DNA from 3 places in the Streptomyces sp. A0592 genome. Region 3 is predicted to be linked to each of the others. Evidence: predicted binding sites of a transcription regulator. Region 3 holds the regulator's gene; each other region holds the start of a gene.
The links. Region 3 encodes HrcA, which represses chaperone genes, less so after heat shock. Its sites were predicted from a motif close to TTNGCACTCNGNNNNNCNGAGTGCNAA; they were not measured.
Positions count from the first base shown of each region.

Region 1: groES (co-chaperone GroES) is a predicted target of HrcA. The motif match lies at 2,948-2,974, and genes of this name have one in related genera.
Region 2: groL (chaperonin GroEL) is a predicted target of HrcA. The motif match lies at 2,031-2,057, and genes of this name have one in related genera.

Region 1 is NZ_SSBM01000005.1:132,184-137,531, reverse strand. Features, by position in the region: gene E6U81_RS09970 (ester cyclase) at 1-690, shown strand, start outside; gene groL (chaperonin GroEL) at 755-2,383, opposite strand; gene groES (co-chaperone GroES) at 2,496-2,804, opposite strand; gene E6U81_RS09955 (response regulator transcription factor) at 4,201-4,881, shown strand; gene E6U81_RS09950 (HAMP domain-containing sensor histidine kinase) at 4,874-5,348, shown strand, end outside.
Region 2 is NZ_SSBM01000003.1:354,176-359,523, forward strand. Features, by position in the region: gene E6U81_RS07005 (Uma2 family endonuclease) at 1-192, shown strand, start outside; gene groL (chaperonin GroEL) at 280-1,899, opposite strand; gene E6U81_RS07015 (cold-shock protein) at 2,217-2,423, opposite strand; gene E6U81_RS07020 (MoaD/ThiS family protein) at 2,809-3,087, opposite strand; gene thrC (threonine synthase) at 3,123-4,421, opposite strand; SAM riboswitch class I at 4,415-4,572, opposite strand; gene E6U81_RS07030 (glucosyl-3-phosphoglycerate synthase) at 4,758-5,348, shown strand, end outside.
Region 3 is NZ_SSBM01000009.1:176,421-181,768, reverse strand. Features, by position in the region: gene hemW (radical SAM family heme chaperone HemW) at 1-602, shown strand, start outside; gene E6U81_RS16115 (DUF3097 domain-containing protein) at 811-1,614, opposite strand; gene E6U81_RS16110 (MBL fold metallo-hydrolase) at 1,649-2,368, opposite strand; gene hrcA (heat-inducible transcriptional repressor HrcA) at 2,522-3,538, shown strand; gene dnaJ (molecular chaperone DnaJ) at 3,539-4,675, shown strand; gene E6U81_RS16095 (nitronate monooxygenase) at 4,831-5,348, shown strand, end outside.

The DNA of each region.
Region 1 (5,348 bases), on a different contig from region 3:
GATTATGAGACGACGCGGTTCGATGAGATGAACGCGCTCATCGACCGCTGGGCGGAGCAGAGCAGCGGCAGGCGCACCGCCACGCACACGATGATCGGCCAGGACCGCGAGGCCCGGAACCACTACGTGGACATGGTGGAATTCGCCTCGTACGAGGAGGCGATGAGGAACTCTCAGCTCCCCGAGACGGACCGAATGTTCCAGGAGATGGTGTCCCTCTGCGAGGGGATGCCGAAGTTCATGAACCTCGACGTCGTCCGCGACGAGCACCTCAACAAACAGCTCGCGAACCGGGTGTTCCAGGAAGCCGCCATGGCCGGCGACATGGGCGTCCTCGACGAGTGCTTCGCGGTGAACTACATCGACCACGACGCCAGCAAGGAGGAGTCCACCGTCATCGGGCGCGAGGGCATGCGCTCGGACATGGAGATGTGGCGGGCGGCCTTCGACATGACCTTCGAGCCGACGGTCCAGGTGGCCGAGGGCGACATGGTCACGACGGTGTGGAACTGGCGCGGCACCCACAAGGGAGAGTTCATGGGGGTCGCACCGACCGGGAAGACGTACGAGATGTCCGGGACCACGACCTTCCGGTGCCAGGACGGAGAGATCACCGAGGGCTGGTGGCACTACAACCCCGGAGCCCTGCAACGCCAGATGGGCGGGACCGGAGCGCCCTACGGGACCTGAGGCCCGAACACGGGGAAGGCCCCGCTCCGCGGCTGCGGAACGGGGCCTTCGACGTGGAGCGCGATCAGTGGCTGTGGCCGTGACCGTGGCCGTGACCGGCGTCGCCCTCGTCCTCCGCCGGCTTCTCGACGACCAGGGTCTCGGTCGTGAGCAGCAGGGAGGCGATGGAGGCGGCGTTCTCCAGCGCGGAACGGGTGACCTTCACCGGGTCGATGACGCCGGCCTTGACCAGGTCGCCGTACTCGCCGGTGGCGGCGTTGAAGCCCTGGCCCTTGTCGAGCTCGGAGACCTTCGAGGTGATGACGTAGCCCTCGAGGCCCGCGTTCTCGGCGATCCAGCGCAGCGGCTCGACGGCGGCGCGGCGCACGACCGCGACACCGGTGGCCTCGTCGCCCGACAGGCCGAGGTTGCCCTCGAGGACCTTGACGGCGTGGACGAGCGCGGAGCCACCGCCGGAGACGATGCCCTCCTCGACCGCGGCACGGGTCGCCGAGATGGCGTCCTCGAGACGGTGCTTCTTCTCCTTGAGCTCCACCTCGGTGGCGGCGCCGACCTTGATGACGCAGACGCCGCCGGCGAGCTTCGCCAGGCGCTCCTGCAGCTTCTCGCGGTCCCAGTCCGAGTCCGTGGACTCGATCTCGGCCTTGATCTGGTTGACGCGACCGACGACTTCCTCGTGGCTGCCGCCACCGTCGACGATGGTCGTGTCGTCCTTGGAGATGGTGACGCGGCGGGCGGAGCCCAGTACGTCCAGACCGGCCTGGTCGAGCTTGAGGCCGACCTCCTCGGCGATGACGGTGGCACCGGTGAGGGTGGCCATGTCCTGCAGCATCGCCTTGCGGCGGTCACCGAAGCCCGGGGCCTTGACGGCCACCGCGTTGAAGGTGCCGCGGATCTTGTTGACGACGAGGGTGGAGAGCGCCTCGCCCTCGACGTCCTCGGCGATGATCAGCAGCGGCTTCGAGCCACCCGCCTGGATGACCTTCTCCAGCAGCGGCAGGAGGTCCTGGATGGAGGAGATCTTGCCCTGGTTGATCAGGATGTACGGGTCGTCGAGGACGGCCTCCATACGCTCCTGGTCGGAGACCATGTACGGGGAGAGGTAGCCCTTGTCGAAGGCCATGCCCTCGGTGAACTCCAGCTCCAGGCCGAAGGTGTTGGACTCCTCGACGGTGATGACACCGTCCTTGCCGACCTTGTCCATCGCCTCGGCGATGAGCTCGCCGACCTGCGAGTCCTGCGCGGAGAGCGCGGCCACGGCGGCGATGTCGGACTTGTCCTCGATCGGACGGGCAGTCGCGAGGAGCTCCTCGGAGACGGCCTTGACCGCGGCGTCGATGCCCTTCTTCAGGGCGGCCGGGGAAGCACCCGCGGCGACGTTGCGCAGACCCTCGCGGACCAGCGCCTGGGCCAGCACGGTGGCGGTGGTGGTGCCGTCACCCGCGATGTCGTTGGTCTTGGTCGCCACCTCCTTCACGAGCTGCGCGCCCAGGTTCTCGTACGGGTCGTCCAGCTCGACCTCGCGGGCGATGGTGACACCGTCGTTGGTGATGGTGGGGGCGCCGAACTTCTTGTCGATGACGACGTTGCGGCCCTTGGGGCCGATCGTCACCTTGACCGTGTCGGCAAGCTTGTTGACGCCGCGCTCGAGGGCGCGACGGGCGTCCTCGTCGAACTTCAGGATCTTCGCCATGGGAGCGGTTCAGCCCTCTCGAAAACTCGGGTTTAACGAGCTACGCCCCTCGCCGCCCGGCAATCAGCGGGGTGACCAGGGGCGTAGCTCAAAGCAGTGCTGTGAAGCGAAATTACTTCTCGACGATCGCGAGCACGTCGCGAGCCGAGAGGACGAGGTACTCCTCGCCGCTGTACTTCACTTCGGTGCCGCCGTACTTGCTGTACAGCACGATGTCGCCGACGGTGACGTCCAGCGGGAGACGCTGGCCGTCCTCGAAGCGACCCGGACCGACCGCGAGGACGACGCCCTCCTGGGGCTTCTCCTTCGCGGTGTCCGGGATGACCAGGCCGGAGGCCGTGGTCTGCTCGGCGTCGAGCGGCTGGACCACAATGCGGTCCTCAAGCGGCTTGATGGCAACCTTGGAGCTGGCGGTCGTCACGATCCGACCTCCCCCTTCGGAGATCCGGGGTTAACTGTCTGAGGTGGCGACCAGGTCGATCCGTCGTCGCGGGTGCCGGACCTGCCTGTCGCTGTGTTGGCACTCACCTGGGGTGAGTGCCAGGTGCGAGACTATTCCGGCGATTAGCACTCGGTCAAGCGGAGTGCCAATTCCCGACCTCCGGGCGTTGCGCGCAGCCCGATCCGCCCCCCGCCCGGGATCACTACTGTCCCGCCCCCGCCCCCCACAAACCCACCCCCCTGCGCGGCCGCTGCGCGGGGCTCGGCGGTGTCGGGGGGGCGGTGCGGTGCGGTGCCCGTGCCGGGGGCTGCGCGGTGTACGGCCCTGCCGCGTGCGGGGTCGCTGCGCGGGCTCGGCGGTGTGGTGAGGCGCGGTTCCCGTGCCGGGGGCTGCGCGGTGTGACGGCCCCTGCCGCGTGCGGGGCTTGGCGGTGTCGGGGGGTGGGGCGGTGCGGTGCCCGTGCCGGGGGCTGCGCGGTGTGACGGCCCCTGCCGCGTGCGGGGCTTGGCGGTGTCGGGGGGTGGGGCGGTGCCCCGCACGAGGATCTCCTCGGCTCGCGCCGGGCGGCCGCGGTTCTGCCGTTCGGCCTGGGTTGCGCGCTCGTCCTGCGGAGACCCTCCTGCGTGTCCCCACCCCACGGCAGCGCTCCGGCAAGTACCCGGGAAGCCCCTGGCACGGCCCGGCCGAGGGGGGTGGGGACGTGGCGGGGTGTCCCCGCAGGACGAGCGCGCAACCCCCGGGCCACAACCGAGACATCCCCGCACGCGCCGAGCCGAGGAGACACCCCGGCGGCGGCCCCACACCCCGACCGAACCGATCCCGCCGAGCCGAAACCAGCCCCCCACCCCGCCGAGCACCCCGCAGGGGAGGGGTCGAGGGGACACCGCGGTGGCGTCCCCGTACCCCGACGGGTCGGCCCGGTCGCGCCGAAACAAGCCCCCCACCCCGCCGAGCACCCCGCAGGGGCCCGGCGGCCCCGTACCCCGACCGGACCGATCCCGCCGCGCCGAAACAAGCCCCCCACCTCGCCGAGCACCCCGCAGGGGCCCGGCGGCCCCGTACCCCGACCAGGTCGGCCCGGTCGCGCCGAAACAAGCCCCCCACCTCGCCGAGGACCCCGCAGGGGCCCGGCGGCCCCGTACCCCGACCAGGTCGGCCCGGTCGCGCCGGAGCAAGCCCCCCACTTCGCCGAGGACCTCGATCCCGCTGCGCCGGAGCGAGCCACTCACTCTGCCGAGCGCCCTGCGGGGAGGGGGCGAGGGGACACCCCGCAGGGACCTCGCACGCCGCCCGAACCGACCCGGCCGAGCCGGAGCCCCCACCCCGCCGAGCACCCCGCAGGGGCCCGGTTCGGGTGGTATGTGACGCTTGAGCCGTGCGCATCCTCGTGGTCGAAGACGAACAGAACCTCGCCGAGTCCCTGCGGCGCGGCCTGTCCGCCGACGGGCACCTGGTCGACGTCGCGCACGACGGCCACCGCGGCCTGGACCTGGCCCTCGCCGGCGGCCCGTACGACGTCGTCCTGCTCGACCTGATGCTCCCGGGTCCAGGCGGCCACGCCATCTGCACGCGGATGCGCTCCCACGGCGACACCACCCCCGTCCTGATGCTCACCGCCAAGGACGGCGAGCACGACGAGGCCGAGGGGCTGGACGCCGGCGCCGACGACTACCTCACCAAACCGTTCTCCTTCGTGGTCCTGGCCGCCCGGATCCGGGCGCTCGCCCGCCGCGCCGGAGCCGGCGACCGCGGCACCCTGCAGGCCGGCGACCTCGTCCTGGACCCGCGCGGCCGCCGCTGCCGCCGCGGCGAACGGGACATCGAGCTCACCGCCCGCGAACTCGGCGTGCTCGCCTGCCTGATGGAGCAGCCCGGCCGCGCCGTCGCCAAACAGGACATCCTGGACGAGGTCTGGGACACCCCGCAGGACATCGACCCGAACATCGTCGAGGTGTACGTCTCCTCGCTGCGCAAGAAGATCGACGCCCCCTTCGGCCGCCGCTCCATCCGCACCGTCCACGGCACCGGCTACCGGATGGCCCCCGACGGTGGCTAGGCGACCGGGGATCCGGGCGCGCACCGCCGCGGCCGCCGCCCTCGCCATGGCCGCGGTGCTGGCCGCCGGCGGGCTGTGGCTGCACGCCCTGCTGCGGGCCAACCTCCTCGACAACACCACCGGCCGCACCGAGCTCGCCGCCCTCAGGGCCGCCGCCCAGCTCGACTCCCGCACCCCGCCGCCCGGCGGACGGCTGCCCGCGCCCGAGAACGGCGTGGACCTGGTCCTCGTACGCGACTCCGCCGGCCGGACCGTTGCCGCGACCGGCGGCGACCCGCGGCACGCCCCCGGCCTGGACGGCGCACCGCACCCCGGCCCCGGGGAGGACTCCCGCGCGGCCGTACTCCCGCCCGAGCACCCCGGCGGGCACCGGCGCGCGGTGGTAGCCGTCGCGGCGCCCGGCGGGCACACGGTGTACGCGATGACCGTGCTCGGCGACGTCGACGACGCGACCCGGGCCGTCGCCG
Region 2 (5,348 bases), on a different contig from region 3:
TGGAACGAGAAGCTCGACGTCTACGGACGCCTCGTTCCGATCTACCTGGTGGTCGACATGCAGGACGCGGAGATCACCTGCTTCCACGATCCGTCGCCCCACGGCTACCGCGCCCGCACGACGGTGTCCTTCGGTGAGCCGCTGCCCGTCCCGGCGCCGTTCGGCTTCACTGTCGACACGACCGGCTTCTGAGGACTCCGCGGGCCCGGGAACGCCCGAGGGCGGCACCCCCGTGGGGGTGCCGCCCTCGTTCGAGAACAGCCGATCGACCAAGGTCGATCAGAAGTCCATGTCACCGCCCGGCATGCCACCCGGAGCGGCCGCGGCCTTCTCCGGCTTGTCGGCGATGACGGCCTCGGTGGTCAGGAACAGCGCGGCGATCGACGCGGCGTTCTGCAGCGCGGAGCGCGTGACCTTCGCCGGGTCGATGATGCCCTCGGCGATCATGTCGACGTACTCGCCGGTCGCGGCGTTCAGGCCGTGACCGATCGGGAGGTTGCGCACCTTCTCGACGACGACGCCACCCTCGAGACCACCGTTGACGGCGATCTGCTTGAGCGGGGCCTCCAGGGCGAGCTTCACGGCGTTGGCGCCGGTCGCCTCGTCACCCTCGAGCTCCAGCTTCTCGAAGACCGCGGAGGCCTGCAGCAGGGCCACGCCACCACCGGCGACGATGCCCTCCTCGACGGCCGCCTTCGCGTTGCGAACGGCGTCCTCGATGCGGTGCTTGCGCTCCTTGAGCTCGACCTCGGTCGCGGCACCGGCCTTGATGACGGCCACGCCGCCGGCCAGCTTCGCGAGGCGCTCCTGGAGCTTCTCGCGGTCGTAGTCCGAGTCGGAGTTCTCGATCTCGGCGCGGATCTGGTTCACGCGACCGGCGACCTGGTCGCTGTCACCGGCACCGTCGACGATGGTGGTCTCGTCCTTGGTGATGACGACCTTGCGGGCGCGGCCGAGCAGGTCGAGACCGGCGTTCTCCAGCTTGAGGCCGACCTCCTCGGAGATGACCGTGCCGCCCGTGAGGATGGCGATGTCACCGAGCATGGCCTTGCGGCGGTCGCCGAAGCCCGGGGCCTTGACGGCGACGGACTTGAAGGTGCCACGGATCTTGTTGACGACCAGGGTCGACAGGGCCTCGCCCTCGACGTCCTCGGCGATGATCAGCAGCGGCTTGCCGGACTGCATGACCTTCTCCAGGAGCGGCAGCAGGTCCTTGACCGAGCCGATCTTGGAGTTGACGATCAGGATGTACGGGTCGTCCAGGGACGACTCCATGCGCTCCATGTCGGTGGCGAAGTACGCCGAGATGTAGCCCTTGTCGAAGCGCATACCCTCGGTGAGCTCCAGCTCCAGACCGAAGGTCTGGGACTCCTCGACGGTGATGACGCCTTCCTTGCCGACCTTGTCCATGGCCTCGGCGATGAGCTCGCCGATCTGGGTGTCGGCGGCGGAGATGGAGGCCGTCGAAGCGATCTGCTCCTTGGTCTCGACGTCCTTGGCCTGGGCGAGCAGGGCGGCGGAGACGGCCTCGACGGCCTTCTCGATACCACGCTTGAGGGCCATCGGGTTGGCACCGGCGGCCACGTTGCGCAGGCCCTCGCGGACGAGCGCCTGGGCCAGGACGGTGGCCGTGGTCGTACCGTCGCCGGCGACGTCGTCCGTCTTCTTGGCGACTTCCTTGACCAGCTCGGCGCCGATCTTCTCGTACGGGTCCTCGAGCTCGATCTCCTTGGCGATGGAGACACCATCGTTGGTGATCGTGGGGGCGCCCCACTTCTTCTCAAGGACGACGTTGCGACCCTTGGGGCCAAGGGTGACCTTGACGGCGTCGGCGAGCTGGTTCATCCCACGCTCGAGGCCGCGGCGGGCCTCCTCGTCGAACGCAATGATCTTGGCCATCTGAAGTGGTCCTCCCGGACAGCGGTGGATTGCTCCCAGGACCGCGCCCGCGCCCGCGACGGACGGCCTGCGTGCCCGGCGGTTCCTTCCCACCGGACCCTGCGGGCCTCACCGACCCGGTCCTCGTTTCAGTAGCACTCTCACTCGTAGAGTGCTAACGCCAATGATTAGCACTCGACCCCCTGGAGTGCAAGCGGCTTCGACGAAGGCCCAGGTGACACGCGAGGGGCCCACATCCCGTGTCCGGGATGTGGGCCCCTCGTAGGTCTTCCGGGTCTTCGACGGAAGACCGAGCGTCTGTGGTCGATGCTCCGGGACTAGCCGAGCGCGAGCTTGACCATGTCCGCCTGCGGACCCTTCTGGCCCTGCGAGATCTCGAACTCGACCCGCTGACCCTCTTCAAGGGTGCGGTACCCGTCCATCTGGATGGCGCTGTAGTGGACGAACACATCCGCACCACCGTCGACCGCGATGAAGCCGTAGCCCTTCTCCGCGTTGAACCACTTGACGGTGCCCTGAGCCATGCCTAACTCCCCTATTACTGGCCCTTGCGCGGGAACGCACTTCGCGTTACCGGGTCAGAACTTGCGTCGGAACGCTTCGACCGAGGCTGAATGTATCTGCGCGAGTGCTGTCTGCAACAGGTCAATCCGACGAGAATTCTGGACACCGAGAAACATTGAAATAGAGTGAAAATTTGACATATTCCAGGGCAACTCGGGCCGGGCAAATTTCGCCAAAGCCCCATACCGCACCTGCACATTGACCCGATGTCGACCCTCACGCGACCCGTTCATATGCGGCGGGCAAGTCCAGCGGAGGGGACTTCCCCAACTCTACCGTGCCCAATCAAGCAGAATTACCCCCTCCGCTTTTAGCGGAGGGGGTAATTTCGGTTTACCGGGAGGGTCAGCAGCCGCCCGCGACGGCCGGAATGATCGAGACGCCGGCGCCGTCCGGCGTCACCGCCGCCAGCCCGCCCTCGAAGCGCACGTCGTCGTCGTTGACATAGACGTTCACGAATCGGCGGAGCTTGCCCTGGTCGTCCAGGACGCGCGCGGCGATGCCCGGGTGGTTCTTCTCCAGGGACTCGATGACCTCGGCGAGGGTCGCGCCCTCGGCCGGGACCTCGGCCTGACCGCCGGTGTAGGTGCGCAGGATGGTGGGGATGCGGACGTTGACGCTCATGGCGCTACTGCCTTTCCGGGAGTGAGGAGATGTGGTCAGGCCAGGCCGGCGGCGCGGAACGCGTCCAGGCTGGGGCGGATGGTGGCGGTCTGCCCGCTGTCCGCGGCCACCGCCTCCAGGGTCTTGAGGCCGTCACCGGTGTTGAGGACGACGGTGGTCAGCGCCGGGTCGAGCTGCCCGTTCTCGATGAGCTTCTTCGTCACGCCGACGGTCACGCCGCCCGCGGTCTCGGCGAAGATGCCCTCGGTCTGCGCGAGGATCTTGATGGCCTCGACGACCTGCTCGTCGGTCACGTCCTCGACGAAGCCGCCGGTGCGGCGCGCGATGTCCAGGACGTACGGGCCGTCCGCCGGGTTGCCGATCGCGAGGGACTTGGCGATGGTGTTCGGCTTCTGCGGGCGGACCACGTCGTGACCGGCCTTGAAGGCGGTCGACACCGGGGAGCAGCCCTCGGCCTGGGCACCGAAGATCTTGTACGGCTTGTCCTCGACGAGGCCGAGCCTGATGAGCTCCTGCAGGCCCTTGTCGATCTTCGTGAGCTGCGAGCCGGACGCGATCGGGATGACGATCTGGTCGGGCAGCTGCCAGCCGAGCTGCTCGCAGATCTCGTACGCCAGGGTCTTGGAGCCCTCGCCGTAGTACGGGCGGAGGTTGACGTTGACGAAGCCCCAGCCCTCGCCCAGCGGGTCGCCGATGAGCTCGGAGCAGAAGCGGTTGACGTCGTCGTAGTTGCCCTCGATGCCGACCAGGTCGCCGCCGTACACACCGGCCATGACGACCTTGCCCTGCTCCAGGTCGTGCGGGATGAACACGCAGGAGCGGAAGCCGGCCCGGGCGGCCGCCGCGCCCACGGCGCCGGCCAGGTTGCCGGTGGAGGAGCAGGACAGGGTGGTGAAGCCGAAGGCGCGGGCGGCCTCGACGGCGATGGCCACGACGCGGTCCTTGAAGGAGTGCGTCGGGTTGCCGGAGTCGTCCTTGACGTACAGCTTGCCGGTGACGCCCAGCTCCTTGGCCAGGTTGGCCGCGTCGACGAGCTTGGTGAAGCCGGGGTTCAGGCTCGGCTTGGACGCCACGTCCGCAGGGACGGGCAGCAGCGGCGCATAACGCCAGATGTTGTTGGGGCCGGCTTCGATCGCGGCGCGCAGGGCCTCGGGGTCACCGGTGGGAAGCTCGTAGGCGACTTCCAGAGGTCCGAAGCACTCGGCGCACGCGAAGATGGGACCGAGCTCGAAGCGGGTACCGCACTCGCGACAGGAAAGGCCCGTGGCAGGTCCGAGATCGACAGAGGTGGCGACAGTCTGTGCAGCCATGATGGCGAGGCCCTTTCTCCTCATCTTCCCCATGGCGCATTTCGCCATGAGACGGAATTGGCACCTTCCCTAGCCGGGGACCTCGCTGACGAGCGCTGCTGCGCGATCGCGAGAACCGACTGGAGGGTTGCCGGGGCTTCAACGGGCCGTGTCCCTCTGCCCCTCTGGATGAGCGGTATGGCACCGGCACACGCGCTCTGTGGCGCGCCGGTGCGTTTGTACGCGGGGGACCCCGGCATGCGGTGGTCCTTCGCGTTGTTCAAGACTGTAACCGAAGGGGCGGGCGGTTGAGACAGCCGTCCGAACCGCGAGATGGATCACATAACGGACGATAACGCCGACGAGCAGGGAGTGCTGAGGGTGCTGGAAGAGGTGGAGCGATGGCTGGCCGACCGCTCCTGGTCCGCCGCCGACCGACCGCTCGACCAGCTGCTCGACCTCAAACGGGCGGCCGGGACCACGGTCAGCGTGGTGCTGCCCGCGCTGGACGAGGAGGCGACGGTCGGCGCGATCGTCGAGGTCATCCGGCGTGAGCTGATCGAGGGACTGCCGGTCCCGCTCGTGGACGAGCTGGTCGTGGTCGACTCGGGCTCGGCCGACCGGACCGCCGAGGTCGCGGCGAAGGCCGGGGCCCGGGTGGTGCACCGCGACGAGATCCTGCCGAGGATCCCGGCACTGCCCGGCAAGGGCGAGGTGCTGTGGCGCTCGCTGCTGGCCACCACCGGCGACATCGTCTGCTTCGTCGACGCCGACCTGCGGGACTTCTCGGCCTCCTTCGTCTCCGGGATCGTGGGCCCGCTGCTGACCGACCCCGGCGTGCAGTTCGTCAAGGCCATGTACGACAGGCCGCTGGGGGACGCCCCCGGCCAGGGCGGACGGGTCACCGAGCTGGTCGCCCGCCCGCTGCTGAACCTGCACTGGCCGCAGCTGGCCGGCTTCGTCCAGCCGCTG
Region 3 (5,348 bases):
CCCTCGCCGCCGCCCTCGGGGCCGGCCCGGACCACGTCAGCGCCTACGCGCTGATCGTCGAGGAGGGCACGCAGCTGGCCCGCCGGATCCGCCGCGGCGAGGTCCCCATGACCGACGACGACGTCCACGCCGACCGCTACCTGATCGCCGACGAGGTCATGGCCCAGGCCGGGTACTCCTGGTACGAGGTGTCGAACTGGGCCACCTCGGAGGCCGGGCGCTGCCTGCACAACGAGCTGTACTGGCGCGGCGCCGACTGGTGGGGCGCCGGGCCGGGCGCGCACTCCCACGTGGGCGGGGTCCGCTGGTGGAACGTCAAGCACCCCGGCGCCTACGCCGCCGCCCTCGCCGAGGGCCGCTCCCCGGGCGCGGGGCGCGAGCTCCTCTCGGAGGAGGACCGCCGCGTGGAACGGATCCTGCTGGAGCTGCGCCTCGTGGACGGGGTGCCGCTGACCCTGCTCGCCCCGGCCGGCCTGGCGGCCTCCCGCAAGGCCCTCGCCGACGGGCTCCTGGAGCCGGGCCCCTACGAGGCCGGACGGGCCGTGCTGACCCTGCGGGGGCGGCTGCTGGCCGACGCGGTGGTCCGGGACCTGGTCGACTGATCACCTTCCCGGGTGAACCCGCGCGGATCCGGGCCGGCCTGACCGTCGACCCCTTCGAAGCGAAGTGCACGCTGCTCACCGAGCCGTTCGGCGGTGGGGGGCGAGGCCGACTACCGCACGGCGCGGACCAGCAAGTTCGCAGAACCGGTCCCGCTGGACGGCCTCGGCGTGACGCTCGACACCGTCGATTTCGGCACCCTGCCGTAGATCAGGCGGGGGTTGTGACGAAGTCGATGAGCTCCTCGACGCGGCCCAGCAGGGTCGGCTCCAGGTCCTTGTAGGAGCCCACCCGGGACAGGATGTGCTGCCAGGCGGCGCCGGTGTTCTCCGGCCAGCCCAGCGCCCGGCAGACGCCCGTCTTCCAGTCCTGGCCGCGCGGGACCACCGGCCACGCGGCGATGCCCAGCGCCGACGGCTTCACCGCCTGCCAGACGTCCACATAGGGGTGGCCCACGACCAGGACGTGCTCAGAGTCCACCGACGCCGCGATGCGGGACTCCTTCGAGCCCGGTACCAGGTGGTCCACCAGCACCCCCAGGCGGGCGTCCGGCGTCGGGCCGAACTCCGCCACCACCGCCGGGAGGTCGTCGACGCCCTCCAGGTACTCGACCACCACGCCCTCGATGCGCAGGTCGTCGCCCCACACCCGCTCCACCAGCTCGGCGTCGTGCCGGCCCTCGACGTAGATCCGGCCCGCCCGGGCCACCCGCGCCCGGGCGCCGGGGACGGCGATCGACCCCGACGCCGTACGGGCGGGCGCCGACGGCCCCCGGGGCGGCCGGACCAGGGTGACCACAGCGCCGTCCAGCAGGAAGCCCCGCGGCTCCATCGGGAACACCCGGCGCTTGCCGAAGCGGTCCTCCAAGGTCACCGTGCCCGCCTCGCAGGCCACCACCGCACCGCAGAAGTCCGTACCCGCCACCTCGACCACCAGGTCCGGTTCCGCGGCGACCTCCGGCACGGCCTTGGGTCGCTTCCACTGCGGGGTCAGGTCGGGGGAGTACTCGCGCATCCGGCCGACACTAGGAGAGCCGGGCGCCTCCCGCCTACGACACGCCGGAACGGGCCGCCAGTGTGGCGCGTTGCGCACGCACGAACTCCGCGGTGACCACCGCTCCGTGACCCGGCACGTACAGCGCGTCCTCGCCGCCCAGCGCCAGCAGCCGGTCCAGGGCGGCGGGCCACTGCCGGGGCACGGCGTCCGGCCCGGCCAACGGCTCGCCCGACTCCTCCACCAGGTCGCCGCAGAACACCGTCTCGCGTTCGCCCGGGACGAAGACGGCCAGGTCGTGCCCGGTGTGCCCGGGCCCCACGTTGGCCAGCAGCACCTGCACCCCGCCCAGTTCCAGGGTCCACTCGCCCGACACCTGATGGCCGGGCAGCACCAGCAGGTCCACCGCCTCGGCAGCCTCCGCCTCCGCGAGCCCGTGCCGCACCGCGTCCCCGCGCAGCTCCTCGCGGCCCGAGGCGAGCAGCGCGGCCAGCCCGACCGCCCCGAAGACCTCGGCGCCGGGGAAGGCGGCCGCGCCCAGTACGTGATCGAAATGCCCGTGCGTGAATGCGATATGGGTCACGCTCCGGCCCGTCAGACGCTCGGCCTCGGCCCGCACCTCGGCACCCTCGCGCACGCACGATCCCGGATCGATCAGAAGGACGGACTCGTCCCCCACCACCAGCCCCACCGTGCAGTCCCACACCGGCAGGCGCCGCCGGCCGGCCCTCCCGGTCAGCCGTTCCCAGCCCGCCTCTTCCCAACGCACGTCCATGCCGCGACGCTACCCTGGCGGGCCTCCCTTGCCAGGGTCTTACTACCCGGCCGTACACTGAGCGGGGGCTCTCTGGCACTCGGACGTACAGAGTGCCAACGAACGCCAGAACACGTCAGAACACGGCAACGGATCACGCTGGAGGTGTGCGCGATGCTCAGCGAACGCAGACTCGAAGTGCTGCGCGCCATCGTCCAGGACTACGTCGGGACGGAGGAGCCGGTCGGCTCCAAGGCGCTCACCGAGCGGCACCGGCTCGGCGTCTCGCCCGCCACCGTGCGCAACGACATGGCGGTGCTGGAGGAGGAGGGCTACATCGCCCAGCCCCACACCAGCGCCGGCCGGATCCCCACCGACAAGGGCTACCGCCTCTTCGTCGACAAGCTCGCGGGGGTCAAGCCGCTGTCGTCGCCCGAGCGCCGGGCCATCCAGAACTTCCTCGACGGGGCCGTCGACCTCGACGACGTCGTCGGCCGTACGGTGCGGCTGCTCGCGCAGCTCACCCGTCAGGTCGCGGTCGTCCAGTACCCGAGCCTGACCCGGTCGACCGTCCGGCACGTGGAGCTGCTCTCGCTCGCCCCCGCGCGCCTGATGCTCGTCCTGATCACGGACACCGGACGCGTCGAGCAGCGGCTCGTCGACTGTCCGAGCCCCTTCGGCGAGGCCTCCCTCGCCGACCTGCGGGCCCGGCTCAACAGCCGGGTCGTCGGCAGGCGCTTCACCGATGTGCCCCCGCTCGTCCAGGACCTCCCGGAGTCCTTCGAGGCCGACGACCGGGGCACCGTCTCCACCGTCCTCTCGACGCTCCTCGAAACCCTGGTCGAGGAGGCGGAGGAGCGGCTGATGATCGGCGGTACCGCCAATCTCACCCGCTTCGGACACGATTTTCCCCTGACGATCAGGCCGGTGCTGGAGGCGCTGGAGGAGCAGGTCGTGCTCCTCAAGCTCCTCGGCGAGGCCAACGAGTCGGGAATGGCCGTAAGGATCGGGCACGAGAACGCCTACGAGGGGCTCAACTCCACGTCGGTCGTCTCGGTCGGTTACGGTTCGGGCGGCGAAACGGTCGCCAAACTCGGCGTGGTCGGACCGACCCGCATGGACTACCCCGGAACGATGGGAGCGGTACGCGCAGTGGCACGTTACGTCGGACAGATCCTGGCGGAGTCGTAAGTGGCCACGGACTACTACGCCGTTCTCGGCGTGCGCCGCGACGCATCGCAGGACGAGATCAAGAAGGCCTTCCGGCGCCTCGCGCGTGAACTCCACCCGGACGTGAATCCGGACCCGAAGACGCAGGAGCGCTTCAAGGAGATCAACGCGGCCTACGAGGTGCTGTCGGACCCGCAGAAGAAGCAGGTCTACGACCTCGGCGGCGACCCGCTGTCCTCCTCGGGCGGCGGCGGAGCCGGCGGCTTCGGGGCGGGCGGCTTCGGCAACTTCTCCGACATCATGGACGCCTTCTTCGGCCAGGCCTCGCAGCGCGGCCCGCGCTCGCGGACCCGGCGCGGCCAGGACGCCATGATCCGCCTCGACCTGGAACTGGACGAGGCGGCCTTCGGGACGACCAAGGACATCCAGGTCGACACGGCCGTCGTCTGCACCACCTGCTCCGGCGAGGGCGCAGCCCCCGGCACCTCGGCGCAGACGTGTGACATGTGCCGCGGCCGCGGTGAGGTCTCGCAGGTCACCCGGTCCTTCCTGGGCCAGGTCATGACCTCGCGCCCCTGCCCGCAGTGCCAGGGCTTCGGCACCGTCGTCCCGACCCCGTGCCACGAGTGCGCGGGTGACGGGCGGGTCCGCTCCCGCCGCAGCCTCACGGTCAAGATCCCGGCCGGTGTCGAGAACGGCACCCGGATCCAGCTCGCGGGCGAGGGCGAGGTCGGCCCCGGCGGCGGCCCCGCCGGCGACCTGTACGTGGAGATCCACGAGCTGGCGCACCCGACCTTCCAGCGGCGGGGGGACGACCTGCACTGCACGGTCACCATCCCGATGACGGCGGCCGCGCTGGGCACCAAGTGCCCGCTGGAGACGCTGGACGGGCTGGAGGAGATCGACATCCGGCCCGGTACCGGGTCCGGACAGGCGATCCCGCTGCACGGCCGCGGCGTCACCCACCTGCGCGGCGGCGGCCGCGGCGACCTCATCGTGCACGTCGAGGTCACCACCCCGGGCAAGCTGGACGCCCAGCAGGAGGAGCTGCTGCGCCAGCTGGCGAAGCTGCGCGGCGAGGAGCGGCCCATGGGCCAGTTCGCGCCGGGCCAGCAGGGCCTCTTCAGTCGTCTGAAGGACGCCTTCAACGGTCGCTGACCGCACGGCGAGCACCGCTTCGAGCCCGGCCCGGGGAGACCCGGCCGGGCTCTCGGCGTACTGCCGGAGGCCGTCCCTCCGCCCGCCGGGAAGCGGACTATGCCAGGCGAAAGCGGTGATTCGGCGCCGTGGGCCGGACGTGGCACGATGCAGCCATGTCCACCGCCGCGAACGGTCTCTCCCCCCACCCGATCGTGCAGGCTCCCATGGCGGGCGGCGCCTCCTGCCCGCCGCTCGTCGCCGCCGTGTGCGAGGCCGGCGCACTGGGCTTCCTGGCCGGCGGCTACAAGACCGCCGACGGGATGTACCAGGAGATCAAACAGGTGCGCGCACTCACCCGGCACCGCTTCGGCGTCAACCTCTTCATGCCGCAGACCGGGTACGTCGACCCGGCGGCCGTGGAGGCGTACCGCGGGCAGCTGGCCGGCGAGGCCAGCTGGTACGAGATCTCGCTCGCCGAGGAGGACATCATCGGCACCAGCGACGACGGCTACGACGCCAAGCTCGCCATCCTCCTGGAGGACCCGGTCCCGGTCGTGTCGTTCACCTTCGGCTGTCCCGCCCCCGCGGCCCTCGCCGCCCTGCGCAAGGCCGGTACGTACACCGTCGTCACGGTGACCTCCGCCGAGGAGGCACGCAGTGCCCAGCGGGCGGGTGCCGACGCCGTCTGCGT